3 regions of the Intestinimonas sp. RTP31139st1_F5_RTP31139_211217 genome follow, and region 3 is predicted to be linked to each of the others. Evidence: riboswitches for the same ligand, from Rfam matches in the RefSeq annotation. Region 3 holds a riboswitch; each other region holds the start of a gene.
What was found. A riboswitch is a leader RNA that binds a small molecule or an ion and turns the genes downstream of it on or off. The one in region 3 is predicted to bind cobalamin.

Region 1 (4,495 bases), on a different contig from region 3:
CATACCGTCGATGTGATCGACCACCCGGACAGTGACCCCGACGATGGCCGGGATGATAGCTGGACGGAGAAGCACCTGAAGATCGTCATCGTGCCTAAAACTGCGGAAGAAATGAAAACCGTCTATGACTTCACGGGACAGCAGATCTCTATGTTGGACGAATTGCTGGCTCACCGTGACCTTCTCATGGAACTGGTGGGTGATTTGGTCACGATCACCGCTGATGCGTCTGAGATTCTAAAGCGGCTTCCGGCAGACCTCTCGCCGGAGCGAAAAGCGGTGGTACAAACAGCCTGTTCTCTTGTCGGCAAGGTCAATTACTTCTGGGGAGGAAAATCCTCCGCCATAGGCTGGGACAGCCGTTGGGGACAGCTGAAAGAAGTCACAGCGGCGGGCAGCCCCACTACCGGCACCTACCGCCCCTATGGACTGGACTGCTCCGGTTTTGTAGATTGGGTATTCAATAATGCAATGGGTTGTGTCATCGGCCATGGCGGAGGCGCAGCCAGTCAGCACACCTATTGTTCCACCATTACATGGGAGGAAGCAGCTCCCGGTGATTTGGTGTTTTATCCTGGAGATAGCCACGTCGGCATCGTCGGCGGCAGAGATAAAAATGGCGAACTGCTGGTCATCCATTGTGCCAGCGGCGCAAACAATGTGGTCATTACCGGAAAATCTGGCTTTGCCGCCATTACCAGACCGACCATTTATTCAGCGGAGGCATCAGATGGGACTGCTTGATACACTGGCCGAGAAAATGCAATGTGAATATCTATCTGATCTGCGGTATCTTCCTCGGCCCAACATGGTGTTGCAGTGCGCTTTAGCGGAACTATCATTGGAGGAGTTTCCGGAAAGCGAATGGCTTGACGCGGCATTGTATTTGTGCGGAATAAAATGTGCTGACACCGCAGCTGCACAGCGCTCTATGCGTTCTTTTTTGTAATAGTTGTAACTGCAAAACAGCCACGAACCATTGATTTGGTTCGTGGCTGCAGCCTGTCGAAAAAGTCCCCGACAAAAGCTGGACTTTTTCGACAGGCTAATGTATAATAAGCCATAAAGAAAATAGTATGCTTTTGTCCGAGTAAGTTGGTACAAAGAAATATAGTGGCATCGTGCCCCCGTGAAAAAGCTGCCGAAAATGGCAGGTGCGGGGATGAGGAAATTCGGTGAGAATCCGGAGCAAAAGCCATTTCCGTATATATCGGAGATTGCTGTTCGCGGCGTGAGTCGGCCATTGGGGGGGGGAACCCTGAGAAGGTAGAACAGCGAGCGCAGGGCCTTTTTAAAAGAAGGCCCCAAAGGTATGAACCGGAAGACCTACGATGTTGGAGACCGGAACCGTGAAAGTGAGGCGATGGAAGTGAACACGGAAAGAGTGGGCCGTGGAAGAGAAATCTTCTATGGCCCACTCTTTCCAATTTGTGGAAATAAACGGAACTAGGTCATGCTTTTTAAGAAGAAACGCTTTAGACATGAAAGAGAAACGTCGGAAGGACAAGCGGCAAAACAGCGCCGCCGCGCCGGTCCATATCGTAATAAAGCTAGGGAGGGAAGATAAGGAAGAGCGTGCAGAGGGTCCGGCCGTTAAAATCTACAGATGGGGGTGCGGCAATGATTGGAGCAGCAGATGCTGATGGCTCTTGAGCAAATGGAGAAGACATAAGATCTAAGAGGGGGAAAACGTGTACATGAAGAAACTAAAAATAAAAAAGCCGCTGGCGGTACTGCTTGTACTGGCCATGTGTCTGGCACTTCTGCCGGCAACAGTGAGTGCGCAGTCTGCCGAAGACACGCAGGCAACCGTAGAGAACATAAAGATTGCTGAACAAGGCGGGAGCGTTCAAATCGGAGACAGACTCCCGCTGACAGTTGAATTTTCTCCGGAAACCGCGAGCGATGAGCTCGAGTGGAGCAGCTCGGATCCGACTGTGGCGTCCGTGGACGGGGACGGTGTGGTTACCGGAAAGGGGCTTGGGACGGCAACCATTACGGCCGAGACCGCAAGGAACGACGGGACAACGGCTGAGAGCACCTGTACCGTTACAGTAACAGACGATCCGTACGCTGTTCAGGTCTATATTCCTAAGGGCCTCATCGCAGAGAATGGAATCTCTTTTTATCCGACGGAGGGATTCGGTACGGATAACCGGGATACGTTTGGGGAAGAAAGCGCCATTACCGCGTATACCAAGGATGCACAGAGCGACGATCAATATGATGTTTATTCGATGACGCTTGAACGCGGAATCTACTCTTTCCGCGCCGTGGATGAGAAAGGCAACAGCCTTGGCGGCGGGGCCTTTCGGATTCCGGCCGAAGGCGGCGGGGGAACCTATCAGAGCGTAGACGACACAAAGATCTATTTGCGTCTGATTGAGTCCTATGTCGTAAATGAATACGATGGGGAAAAAGCTACTGCTGAGGACTATTCCGTCAGGCTGATGAACAAAATCGGCGTGGCGACGATGGGCGATCCCTATATAAATTCGGCTGGTTACGAGTGCTATCCCACGCTCGCATTTGTCAGTGGGAACGCACTGCTCTATTACAACGTGTTTACACCGTCCAAGGATTATGCGGTTGAACATGGCGTTGGGGCGACCATTTGGGGAAACTATGCAGTTCAGCCTGAAGAGGGAGCGGCTACCTTTGGTACAAAGCTCAACGAAACCTCCACCTTTACCATTAACGCTCCGAAAGGGGCGGAAGCGGCCCTATATACACAGGTGCTCAACTTTAACGCTGAACGGATTGACAGTGTGAAGACTGTTGATCTGGGAGACGGGACAGTAGACCATGTTTTCAATATCACACGCAGTAGTAACGTGACTTACCGCGTCTCTATGGAAGGCATGAGAACAGAGGCCGGCTTTGTGGGCAATGTCTCCGGCGATAGGCTGGAAGTCAACTTTGATGCATCTCGGTCGCCGAAAGAGTTGCGCACCTCCGGAGACGCGTTCAGCGAAAGTAGTCTGTTGCTGAATATCAATGAACGCAATAAGCTGGAGCTGGACATAGGCGAGCAGTATAAGGTGCGCGCTTACCGCGCGGCCTGGCAGATTATCCATACAATAACGGATAATATCATGGTCGAGCCGGATTTCCATTATCATGTTGTCTCTGGAGAGGACATCATCTCCATTGAGACAATGGATGGAGGCAACGCAGGCGATAACTGGGCTTGGGTCACCGCAAAGAAGGAAGGGGTGGCCATTGTCGAGGTAAGCTACGACGCGCTGGATGTAAACGACGCCGGGAAGGGCATGTGGATGACGGCCACCAGCGGTTTCTACGGCGCCACCGACCCCATTCGTACAGGGGTATTTGTGGTGACCGTGGGTGACCAATACAAAGAGATATCGGGAGTCGACTGGGATGCCGAGTACAACGTCTGCTATTTTCTGGGCGACAGTGGCGAGATGTCCATTGCCCCGGATGGGAATGACGTGACAGTCTCTGTGGCCTCTGTCCTGGGGGGGAAAATAAGCGAGTGGAGACAGGCGCCTGCTTCCGGTAAAAGCTTCCGTGTGCCGATCGAGCCTGGAAATAATGTGATCTGCATAGAGGCGGATGGAGTTACGGATTACCGCGTGGTTCGTGGTTCGCAACTTGATGTTATTACCAATAACAATGTAGAGGGGCGCGACGAGATCTACCCCGGGGATACGGTATCCGTGAGTCTGCGGGGACTCTATATGCCAATCCCTAAATTCTCCGGCATCTATAATCCGGGCTTCCCTGCCACGACCCATGTCTCTTACGAATGGAATGGAGAGGAATACAGCAGCGGCGGGATACAGTACCACATCATTGAGCCTGAGGCAAATCTATTTAAGGTGGAGATTCCCGAAACCGCGTCTGGAGCAATTACGCTGACCGGCGGCAAGCTCTCCCTTACCTCTATGGGGTCGAGCTATGGGAAGCACCGTGAACTCACCGACGTTGGGGTTCCGGCAAACTTCAATGCGGCGAGCCTGCGCATGAAGGACACTGCGCTGCCTGACATCACGATTCAGGTTTCCCAGCCCCCTGAAGGATGGACACCGGAGCAGGCGAATGAGACGGGGGATGTCTCCGCTGCAGAAACGGTAGGGACTGGCAAAACCCATACGACAAGTTACTATCCCACAGCCGGGCTGACCTTTGATCTGACGGAAGAGGAGACGGACGGGTATGTGACCGTGAGCTTTGAGGATTACGGGGTGCGGCTCGATGATGCAGATTTCAAAACGCCATTGGGTGTGATCATTGCTCCTACACAGGTTCCCTATAAGACTGGTGACAATATTGCGGAAGTCACGCTGAGACTTTTGGATGCGCTGGATATCGGCTATACAAACACCGGCTCGCTTGAGAATGCATTCTATCTGGCCGCCATTCAGAATTTTAAGCTGTCCGACGGGACACAGGTTGATTCGTTTGGAGAATTCGATTCCGGGGCGGGATCTGGCTGGATGATTACGCTCAACAACTGGTATATCAACAG
Region 2 (4,495 bases), on a different contig from region 3:
CCAAACAGTACGGCGGTCTCAGAGGCGCGGACCCTGTCGAAAAAGTCCTCCAGATCGGTCAGCGCCTCGCGCTCCGCCTGGCAGGCCACCTCCATCCCCAGTTCGCGGATAAGAAAGCGGGCCATGCCCCGGCTCCGGGCGCCGGAGCCAATCAGGGAGACCGGCATGCCATAGAGGGCCTGAAGATAGGAGTAGACCGGGCGAAGTCCCTCGGCGGTCCGTCGGCGGAAGGAGGCGCGCTCCTCGGAAAAATCCAGCCCGAATCGGCGTTCCAGACAATGCCAGAGCCCTTCGGCACCGGTAAGGCCGTAGGGATAGTCCAGCACCTCGAAGGGAATGCCGAACCGCCGCTCCATCTCACGGGCCAGGCCCACGCCCCGGCCCAGGACCACATTGAGCCCTGCCGACGGGGCGCGCCGCAGCTCCTCCAGCGAGCAGCGGGAGAGTACGGTGTTCAGGCGGACCTTGCCATGGAGCAGGCCCCGGAGGGCCTCCAGGTCCGGGCCGGCCCGATGGTCGTCTGCACCCAGCCCCAGCAGGTTTATGGCGGGAATTTCCGCGGTGGGGAGGGGGGACATGAGCTCAGACAAGGAGGTCAGGGCGGCCTCATAGCCGTCCTCCAACCCGCCGCGGTAGCCGGCGGCCTCCACGGTCACCACTCTGGCCCGCCCCTGAAAGGCCTTTGCCGCCGAATGGACATCGTCCTGAATGATATCACTGACGCAGCCGGTCACCAGGAAGATCACCTCAGGGGAGCAGAGCTCCTCCGCGTGACGCAGGGCGCGGGACAGCGACTCCTCCCCGCCGAAGATCACATCGCTGTCGCTGATGACCGTGCAGGTCTGGCGGATGTCCGCCATATCACAGGCCGCATGGAAAGCCATAGAGCCAAAATTACACCCCACCACCGAGTGGAGCAGGACCACGCCGCCCTGGATACCGGTAAGGGCCTGATGCGCGCCAAAGAGTTTGCAGCCGTCCGCCGTTTTCATTGCACATCTTCCTTTCGATAGAGCCACATGCGCTCCCACATCTCTTTGGCCCACAGACTTTCAGAGCCGTCATACAGGGGGTAATAGCGGGTCTGAAAGGGCATCCGGTTCAGAATGAGTTCGTCCCGTGCGGTGCGGGCGGACAGCCGGTCACAGAGGCGGAATACGTTCCGGACATAGGACTCAAAAGAGAGGGAGACGGTCTCGCTCATAGCGGGGATCAGGGGCGCGCCCAGCCCTTCCAGGGTAACGTCCCCCGTGCCCACCACCGCGTCCACAACGGCAAAGACCTCACGCAGTTCCGCCTCGCCGGGATTTAGCAGGATGGGGCTGCCGCCGGCATAAAGCCCCGCGGCGTCCTGAATCCGGTCCATCAGCTGCGCCTCCAGCTCTGGAGTCAGGGCCATCTCGCGGCGCATCTCGGGGGTCAGGATCAGACAGATGTGGCTGATCGGCAGCCCCAGGCTGGCATACAGCTTGAGGCGAAGCGGAGCGGTCTGTAGCCCGCGGCACACCAGAGCGCAGCGGTAGTCCGCCAGTGTGCGGCGGGCCGTTTCGGTCTGGGCCAGCGCCTTCTCCGTTTCTGCGGCGATAAGGGGCTCCATCTCGTCTAGAAGGCCCAGCTTTTCCCCGATATCACGGTAAAAGAGGGCGATACCCTCCAGGCCCGTATAGCGTCCGGCGCCGCCGAGATGGAGATAGTCGGTGCCGAACCTTTCCTTCATCCTCCGGGCCCAGCGGACTCGTTTGACCAGGTTGAGCCGGGCGGCCGGCGCCGTTATCAGAAGTTCCAGCGGCGCGCTGGGGATCCAGCAGTGGACGGTGATGCCGCACTGGCCCAGAAAAGAACCGATTTCCTTCAGAACCAGGGTGCCCTCGCTCCCCCAGCCCACCGTCTCAATATTCACGCTGCGGGGAAGGGGGGGCTGGGGCTCCATCACTTGCTCCACCAGGGCCCAGAGCGCCTCCGTAAAGCCGCACCCCTTAAGCTCCAGTTCCAGACGGTTGTCTCCGGTGATTTTCTGACGGGCCAACTCCCGCACCCGCGTGCGGGAATAGTTTTTGTCCCGGTGAGAGAAGAGCTCCGACTGGACGGCAGCCACCCGAATCCCCTGGGTGCGGGACGCCTCCGCTACAGCGCGGATGTCCTCGTTCAAGATATCGCTCACAGGGGTGGGGACGATCAGAATGAGGGCGGGACGGTAGCGATCCCAAGCTTCCGAGACGGTGCGGCGCAGCGCGTCCGCTCCACCGCATATGATCTCGCGCTCCGTGAGGTCGGAGCACAGCAGAGGGTAAAAGGGCTGGTGCCGGCGCCTGGCGGAGTGCCGGTAGTGAAAGCCGCAGCCCCTTGGGCCGTGGAGTATGACGACCACACCGCCGCCTATCTCTCCGGCCGCCCCCACACTGCCGGAGACCTTCCCGTTGACCCCGAAGGTATGAAGCAGGGCGGAGGGATACATCAGGGTGCGAAGATCGTCAAAGAAGGGCTGGTGCATGCAGAATCACCTCTGAAAAAATAAAAAGGGTCGCATAGCCATTACGGCTATGCGACCCGAATTCGTCGCAAAAAACCAGTATGAGAGCAAAACGGCTCCATACTGAAACTCTGTCCAGGCTCGTTTCCACGCAAGCAGACAAGAGATATACAAGCATGTCTTCTGGCTTACGCGGCGAAACCTCCGCCTTCCCAAGAATGTGAACATTCTCAGTGGCAACAATGGAGGGGCCTGATGCGCATACAGCGGCGGGACCGCGCGGGATTCTCACCCGCTTCCATTTTCACCGGTAAAAACCGGAACTTGTACATATGACAATATACTACTTTCTGATCGAAAGCACAAGAGTTTTTTCATAGAATCTCACGGACAGGCGAAACGGCCTGTTTACAATGGGAGAATACTCCGGTATAATAAATTCCTAAAGATGTGAGATTTCGGTCGGACGGAGGGGCGCGATGAAAAAGCTCAGTGGAAAACGCCAGGCGCTGGTTGGATTCACCCTTTTTTCCATGTTTTTTGGCGCGGGGAACCTGATTTTCCCACCTGGAGTCGGCGCGCAGGCGGGAACGCTCACCTGGCCCGCCATGCTGGGAATGGCGTTCAGCGCAGTGGGACTGCCGGTGCTGGGCGTGGTGGCGGTGGCACGGTCCGGGGGACTTGCCGCGCTGGGGAACCGGGTACATCCACTCTTTTCACGGGTGTTCACCATTTTGGCCTATCTGTCCATTGGCCCGTGTCTGGCCATTCCCAGAACGGCCAGCACCTCCTTTGAGATGGCGGTCCCTCCCTTTGCGGGGCCGGACGCCCCCCTCGGGCTGCTTCAACTGCTCTATTCGCTGGTGTTTTTCGCCGCTGCCCTGTGGGTGGCGCTCCGTCCGGAGAAGCTGACGGATCGCCTGGGCAAGGTCATGTGCCCCATTCTGATCCTGCTGATCGTGGTCACCTTCGTAGGCTGTCTTGTAAATCCGCTGGAGGGCTACGGACCGCCCCAGGATGCGGCCTATGCCGCAAATCCCGTGGCGAAAGGCTTCCTAGACGGCTACCAGACCATGGACACCATTGCTGCCCTGGTCTTCGGCATCATCATTTCCCTGAATATCCGTGCCATGGGAGTGGAGCGGGAAGAGGATGTGGTGAAGAGTACGGTCCGGGCCGGCTGGATCGCCGGTGCCATGCTTCTGGCCGTCTATTCCATGCTGGCCCACGTGGGAGCGCTGTCCGGCGGGGCTTTCCCGGGGGCCGCCAACGGCGCGGTGGTGCTGACCAATATTGTTCCCGCCCTGTTTGGAAAAACCGGCAGCCTGCTGCTGGCGGCGATTTTTGTCATTGCTTGCTTCAATGTCTGTGTGGGGCTCATCAGCTCTTGCGGCGAGTATTTTTCCCTGCTCTGGCCCAGACTCTCTTATCGGGGATGGGCCGCGATGTTTGCGGTGGTAAGCATGGCGATCGCAAATGCCGGGCTGGACCTTATCCTTCGGATATCCGTTCCAGTTCTGGGGGCGATCTACCCGGTGGCCATTGTGCTCATTGCGCTCTCCTTCTTTCAGAAGCGGCTGGCGGAGCATCGCTGCGCCTATTCGGTCCCTGTGGCGGTTACCGGTGTGTGCAGCGTCCTCTTTGCGCTAAAGGATCTGGGAGTCCCGATCCCGCTCTTGGACGCGGTGCCTTTGGCCTCCATTGGCTTGGGCTGGGTGATCCCGGCTCTCCTGGGTATTCTGGTGGGCGTCCTGCTGCCGGAAAGAGGAAAACAGTAAAAAAGGAACGGCGGAAGGGTAAGGCTTCATAAAGAAGTTAAGGGCAAGGCAGACCGCAATGGTCTGCCTTGCCCTGTTTATAGTATGTAACCCACTATGACAATTTCGGGGAAAGTGCTCGTAGGAAAGAGCAGCAAACTGGAAGTTGTCAGTGGATTACCTGGTAACGCAATCTGAGATACGAGTTTTCCAAGACCATACATTCTTGCAATTTCAGCACACCCAATTGGGATAATTCACTTTCTGA
Region 3 (4,495 bases):
ATCGAAGGCATGGCGGCCCGGGCTGTGGCGGCCGCAAAGACCGCCAAGCCCCCGGTCCTTCCCGATCACTTCCATGTGGAGGTCACCTATCTGCACCATTATGACGCCTATGGGAGCTCCCACTACCCCGGCGCCAGCCTCCTCTCTCCCACCACTGTGGCCTTCGATGCCGACGATTACGGCGACGTACTTCGCTTTTTCTACTTTGTAATTTGAGAAACGGGGGCACGCGCTATGGCTGATATCGCCTATCAATACCGCGGGGAACTGGTGGACCAGGTCCATGGGGGCCACATTGCGGTAACAGACCACACGGGCCGGCTTCTCTGGAAGCTGGGTGACCCGGAGCGCCTCACCTTTGCCCGTTCCTCCGCCAAGCCTATCCAGGCCGTCCCCGTGGCGGAGAGCGGCGCGCTGGAGCACTACGGTATCACCCAGCGGGAGCTGGCTGTCATCTGTGCCTCCCACAACGGAGAGCCCTTTCACATCGAGGCTGTGGAGAGTATTCTCCGGAAGGCGGGACTCTCCCCCAGCGACCTGCACTGCGGGGCGGAATATCCTATGTACGTCCCGGCCGAGGATGCTCTGAAGCTCGCCGGCGTCCCCCGGGCCCCCATCTACTGCGACTGCTCCGGAAAACACGCCGGTATGCTCATCACCGCCCGTCATCTGGGGGAGCCCTTGGAAAACTATATTTCTCCGGACCACCCGGTCCAGCGGCGTATCCTCTCGGTGTTTGCCGACATGTGCGGCGTGGAGGAATCGGAAGTTCGGCTGGCTGTGGACGGCTGCGGCGTCCCTGTCCACGCCCTGCCCCTTTCCCGCCTGGCCCAGGGGTACGCCCGCATGTCCCTCCCCTCGCTCTTTGACCCAGCCCGGGCCGCCGCCGTACGCCGCGTCACCTCCGCCATGACCGCTCACCCGGAGATGGTGGCGGGGTCCGAACGGATCTGTACCCAACTGATGGCCGCCTTTGGGGAACGGCTCTTCTGCAAATCGGGTGCCAGCGCCTTCTATGCCGTGGGCCTCAGGGACAGGGGGATCGGCATCGCTCTCAAAATGGAAGACGGCGCCTCCTCCATCGTCCCCTATGCCATCCTATCGGTCCTCACCCAGCTCGGGGTCATCACGCCGGAGGAGGCCTGTTCTCTGCCCAGCTTTCAGGACAGAAACCTCTACAACAATCACCACGCTGTTGTAGGCTGTACCGAACTGGTCTTCCGGCTGGAACCGTGCGGCGTCGCCTGACCGCCGCACGCGCCATTCGGGGTGGGGGTAGTTTTCCGGCCGCGCTGAAGCCGGAAAAATACTTGCTCATTTCTTCCTGCGCTGTTATACTGAAAGTAAATCATGCGTTCAGAAAAATTTTTTGAAAAGAGGTCGTACTCATGAGTGTTCAGTACATCCACACCGACAATGCCCCCCAGGCCATCGGGCCCTATTCTCAGGCCGTGAAGGCCAACGGCTTCCTCTATATTTCCGGTCAGATCCCTGTCGACCCGGCCACCGGCTCGGTGGTGGAGGCCAGCTACTCCATCCAGACCAAGCAGTCCATGGCCAATCTCGCCGCCATCCTCAAGGAGGCGGACCTCACCTTTGCCGACGTGGTAAAGACCACCATCTTCCTTACCGATATGGCCCATTTCCCCGAGGTCAACGAGGCCTATGCCGCCTTTTTCGAGGGCCCCTGCCCCGCCCGCGCCTGCGTGGAGGTGAGCCGCCTTCCCAAGGACGTGCTGGTGGAGATCGAGCTGGTCGCGGCCTGCTGACACCCCCTGATTCTCAAGAGTCTGAGCATGGTTTCCATGCTCAGACTCTTTTCTCCCCTTGACATAGGGCGGGATTCAGAGTATGCTGTTAGGGACAATTAAATCCGACTGGTACGCAGGCGCCCATTTCGGGCAGACAAAGGGAAGCCGGGTGAGAATCCCGCACAAAGCCGTTGCTGTATAGGCGGAGCGGACCCCCACAGCGCCACTGGAGGCAACTCCGGGAAGGCGGGGACCGCGCTGGACGCCGAAGTCAGAATACCTGCCTGCGTATGACGCACATCCAAACCTCTCCGAGCCTGAGAGGGTGCTGCTACGCCTGCCTTTCAGCGCGTATCGCTGCGCCCTCCGGGACGCAGCTTTTTATTTTTGGTGAAGACCGGGAAAGGAGCTTTAGCTATGTCCGATGAGACCAAGACCCAGGAGCCTTACTGGAAGGGCAAGGGGTATTCTTTCTTCTGTAACCGGGCGTGCGAATATTTCCCCTGCCACCCCACCGACGACCCGGAGAATTTTAACTGTCTGTTCTGCTACTGCCCTCTCTACGCCCTGGGACCCGACTGCGGGGGAAATTTCTCCTATACCGAGAGCGGTGTGAAAGACTGTACCCGCTGTACTCTTCCCCACCGGCGGGACAATTACGGGTACATTACCTCCAAGTTTCAGGAAATTGCCCGCCGCATGGCGGAGTCGCGCAGACGCGGCGTCTGATCCTGCCCCTTTTACGGGAAGGGGAATCCATCCTATCTTTTCCATTCCCTTTGACGAAAGAATACCCCCGGCGGCAACAGCCGCCGGGGGTATTCTCATGCTTCATCCATGCGCCGGTTCTTCGGCGGGTCCCAACAGCAGGGGCTGGAGCTGCCGGCCCTCCAGGGCGGCGTCCACAGCGGCATTGATCTGGGTAAAATCCGCCACCAGAGAGGTGGGTTTTTTTACTGGGTCATCCTGCCGGTAGGGGACAAAGTAGACGTTCTTCTTGTCCAGAAGCGTCGCAATGTTTTTGGCCGAGCCGCTCAGGCCGTCGTTGGTGGACACGGCGAGGACCACGGGACGCCCATTCCGCCACATGGCTTTGGCCGCCATCGTCACCGACGTATCGCTGAAGCCATTTGCCAACCGCGCCAGCGTGCTCCCCGTACAGGGGGCGATGACCAGCACATCCAGCAGCTTTTGGGGGCCGATGGGCTCTGCCTTCTGGATGGAGTCGATGACCCGCCTGTCGCAAATGCGCTCCATCTCCCGCATGAACTCGTGGGCCGCGCCGAAGCGTGTGTCCGTATCGGCGCTTTTCTCCGAGATGATGGGCGTGACCGCTCCATATCTGGCCTTTGCCCGTTCCAGCGCCGGCATCACCTGATCATATGTACAAAATGAGCCGCAGAAAGCGAACCCCACACGTACCTGTTCCATGCTCAGACTCCTAACTCATTCCATATATTATAGATCGTGTCACGGATAATCTTTCCAGAGGTCACTGGGGCCACCTTGCCCGGCAGGGAAAGGGCCCAAATCGCCCTGACCCCCTGCCGCACCGCCGCCTCAAAATCCACTCCCCCCGGCTTGGATGCAAGATCGATGACCAGGCAGCCGGGGCGCAGATCGGCCAGGCGCTCCGCGTCCAGGACCCGTACCGGGACGGTGTTCACCACCAGATCATAGCCGCACAGATAGCCGTCCAGGCGTTCGATCTGCTCGGCCCCATACCCGTATGCCTCGGCCCAGGCGAGGTCAGCCCACTTCCGGGCCGCCACGCTGACCCGGGCGCCCAGGGCGTTCAGCCGGTGCGCCAACAGCTTGCCCAGCCGGCCGAAACCCAGGACCAGGACCCGGGCGCCGTGGATGGTGACGGGCAGCTCTTCCATGGCGATTTGAATCGCTCCCTCCGCAGTAGGCACCGCGTTGGCGACCGCCAGCTCTTCTCTGGTAAAGTAGTCCACCAGGCGCAACCCCCGCTCTTTCGCCTGGTCCAGAAGTTCCCGGCCCACCTTGCCGGCACAGACCACCTGACCGGGGCGCAGCGCGTCCAGCACCTGGGTCAGGGGCGGCCGCTCCTGAGAGAGCGGAGCGTTGAGCCGTCCGCCCTCCCCCGCAGCCGGGAGGGGGAGGATCACGCAGTCTGCGAGGGCCGCCTCCCCCAGGTCGGGCGCCCGCACCGGCCCTTCCTCCGTCCCCTCCAGCGCCCAGGTATGTACCGTATGTCCGTCGTCGAAGAGCAGCTCGGCCAGTTTTGCCTGGCGCATATCGCCGCCTACCACCCAGACGTTTCGTTCATGTCTCATGGCACTCTCCTCCGTTTTTCGTCTGCACCATCCTATTCTCTCCGCCTCAAAGGGTGACGGTCCGTTGACATGCGAAGCCGGGACGGGTAAAATAGAGAGGAATCGGAATGAAAGGAGCAGTGTGTCATGCTGTTTTCGGAATACGCCCGCTACCAATATGTCCGCAGTCCCCTGGTGGAGGTCATCTGCCAGCTTCGGTTTCCCGCCATCCTCACCATCAACACCAAGGAGCCCGCCGAGTTCCAGGAGGCCGTCCGCCACGGCTTTCCCCGCTATGCGGCCCGGAAGGAGCAGCTCCCCCCCAAGGTGACGGGGCTGGGCACCCCCAATCCCAAGCTGGAGCAGCAGCCCGCTGTCGTCAACCACAGCTTTGTCTCTGCCGACGGCCTGTGGAAAATCAATCTCACCAAGGACTTCATCGCGCTGTCCACCCTCCGGTACACC

Region 1: it holds a riboswitch for cobalamin, as region 3 does, so the genes downstream of both, ABUA09_RS09520 (Ig-like domain-containing protein) here and ABUA09_RS10885 (cysteine-rich small domain-containing protein) in region 3, are expected to answer to the same signal.
Region 2: it holds a riboswitch for cobalamin, as region 3 does, so the genes downstream of both, ABUA09_RS05635 (nitrogenase component 1) here and ABUA09_RS10885 (cysteine-rich small domain-containing protein) in region 3, are expected to answer to the same signal.

Annotation. Positions count from the first base shown of each region.
Region 1 is NZ_JBCOAQ010000012.1:22,574-27,068, reverse strand. Features, by position in the region: gene ABUA09_RS09525 (NlpC/P60 family protein) at 1-744, shown strand, start outside; cobalamin riboswitch at 1,103-1,348, shown strand; gene ABUA09_RS09520 (Ig-like domain-containing protein) at 1,698-4,495, shown strand, end outside.
Region 2 is NZ_JBCOAQ010000005.1:26,238-30,732, reverse strand. Features, by position in the region: gene ABUA09_RS05640 (nitrogenase component 1) at 1-992, opposite strand, end outside; gene ABUA09_RS05635 (nitrogenase component 1) at 989-2,491, opposite strand; cobalamin riboswitch at 2,627-2,813, opposite strand; gene brnQ (branched-chain amino acid transport system II carrier protein) at 2,950-4,248, shown strand; gene ABUA09_RS05625 (dihydrofolate reductase family protein) at 4,397-4,495, opposite strand, start outside.
Region 3 is NZ_JBCOAQ010000016.1:615-5,109, reverse strand. Features, by position in the region: gene ABUA09_RS10900 (M55 family metallopeptidase) at 1-216, shown strand, start outside; gene ABUA09_RS10895 (asparaginase) at 235-1,248, shown strand; gene ABUA09_RS10890 (RidA family protein) at 1,389-1,769, shown strand; cobalamin riboswitch at 1,870-2,053, shown strand; gene ABUA09_RS10885 (cysteine-rich small domain-containing protein) at 2,169-2,480, shown strand; gene ABUA09_RS10880 (dipicolinate synthase subunit B) at 2,583-3,182, opposite strand; gene dpsA (dipicolinate synthase subunit DpsA) at 3,185-4,051, opposite strand; gene ABUA09_RS10870 (TIGR04255 family protein) at 4,178-4,495, shown strand, end outside.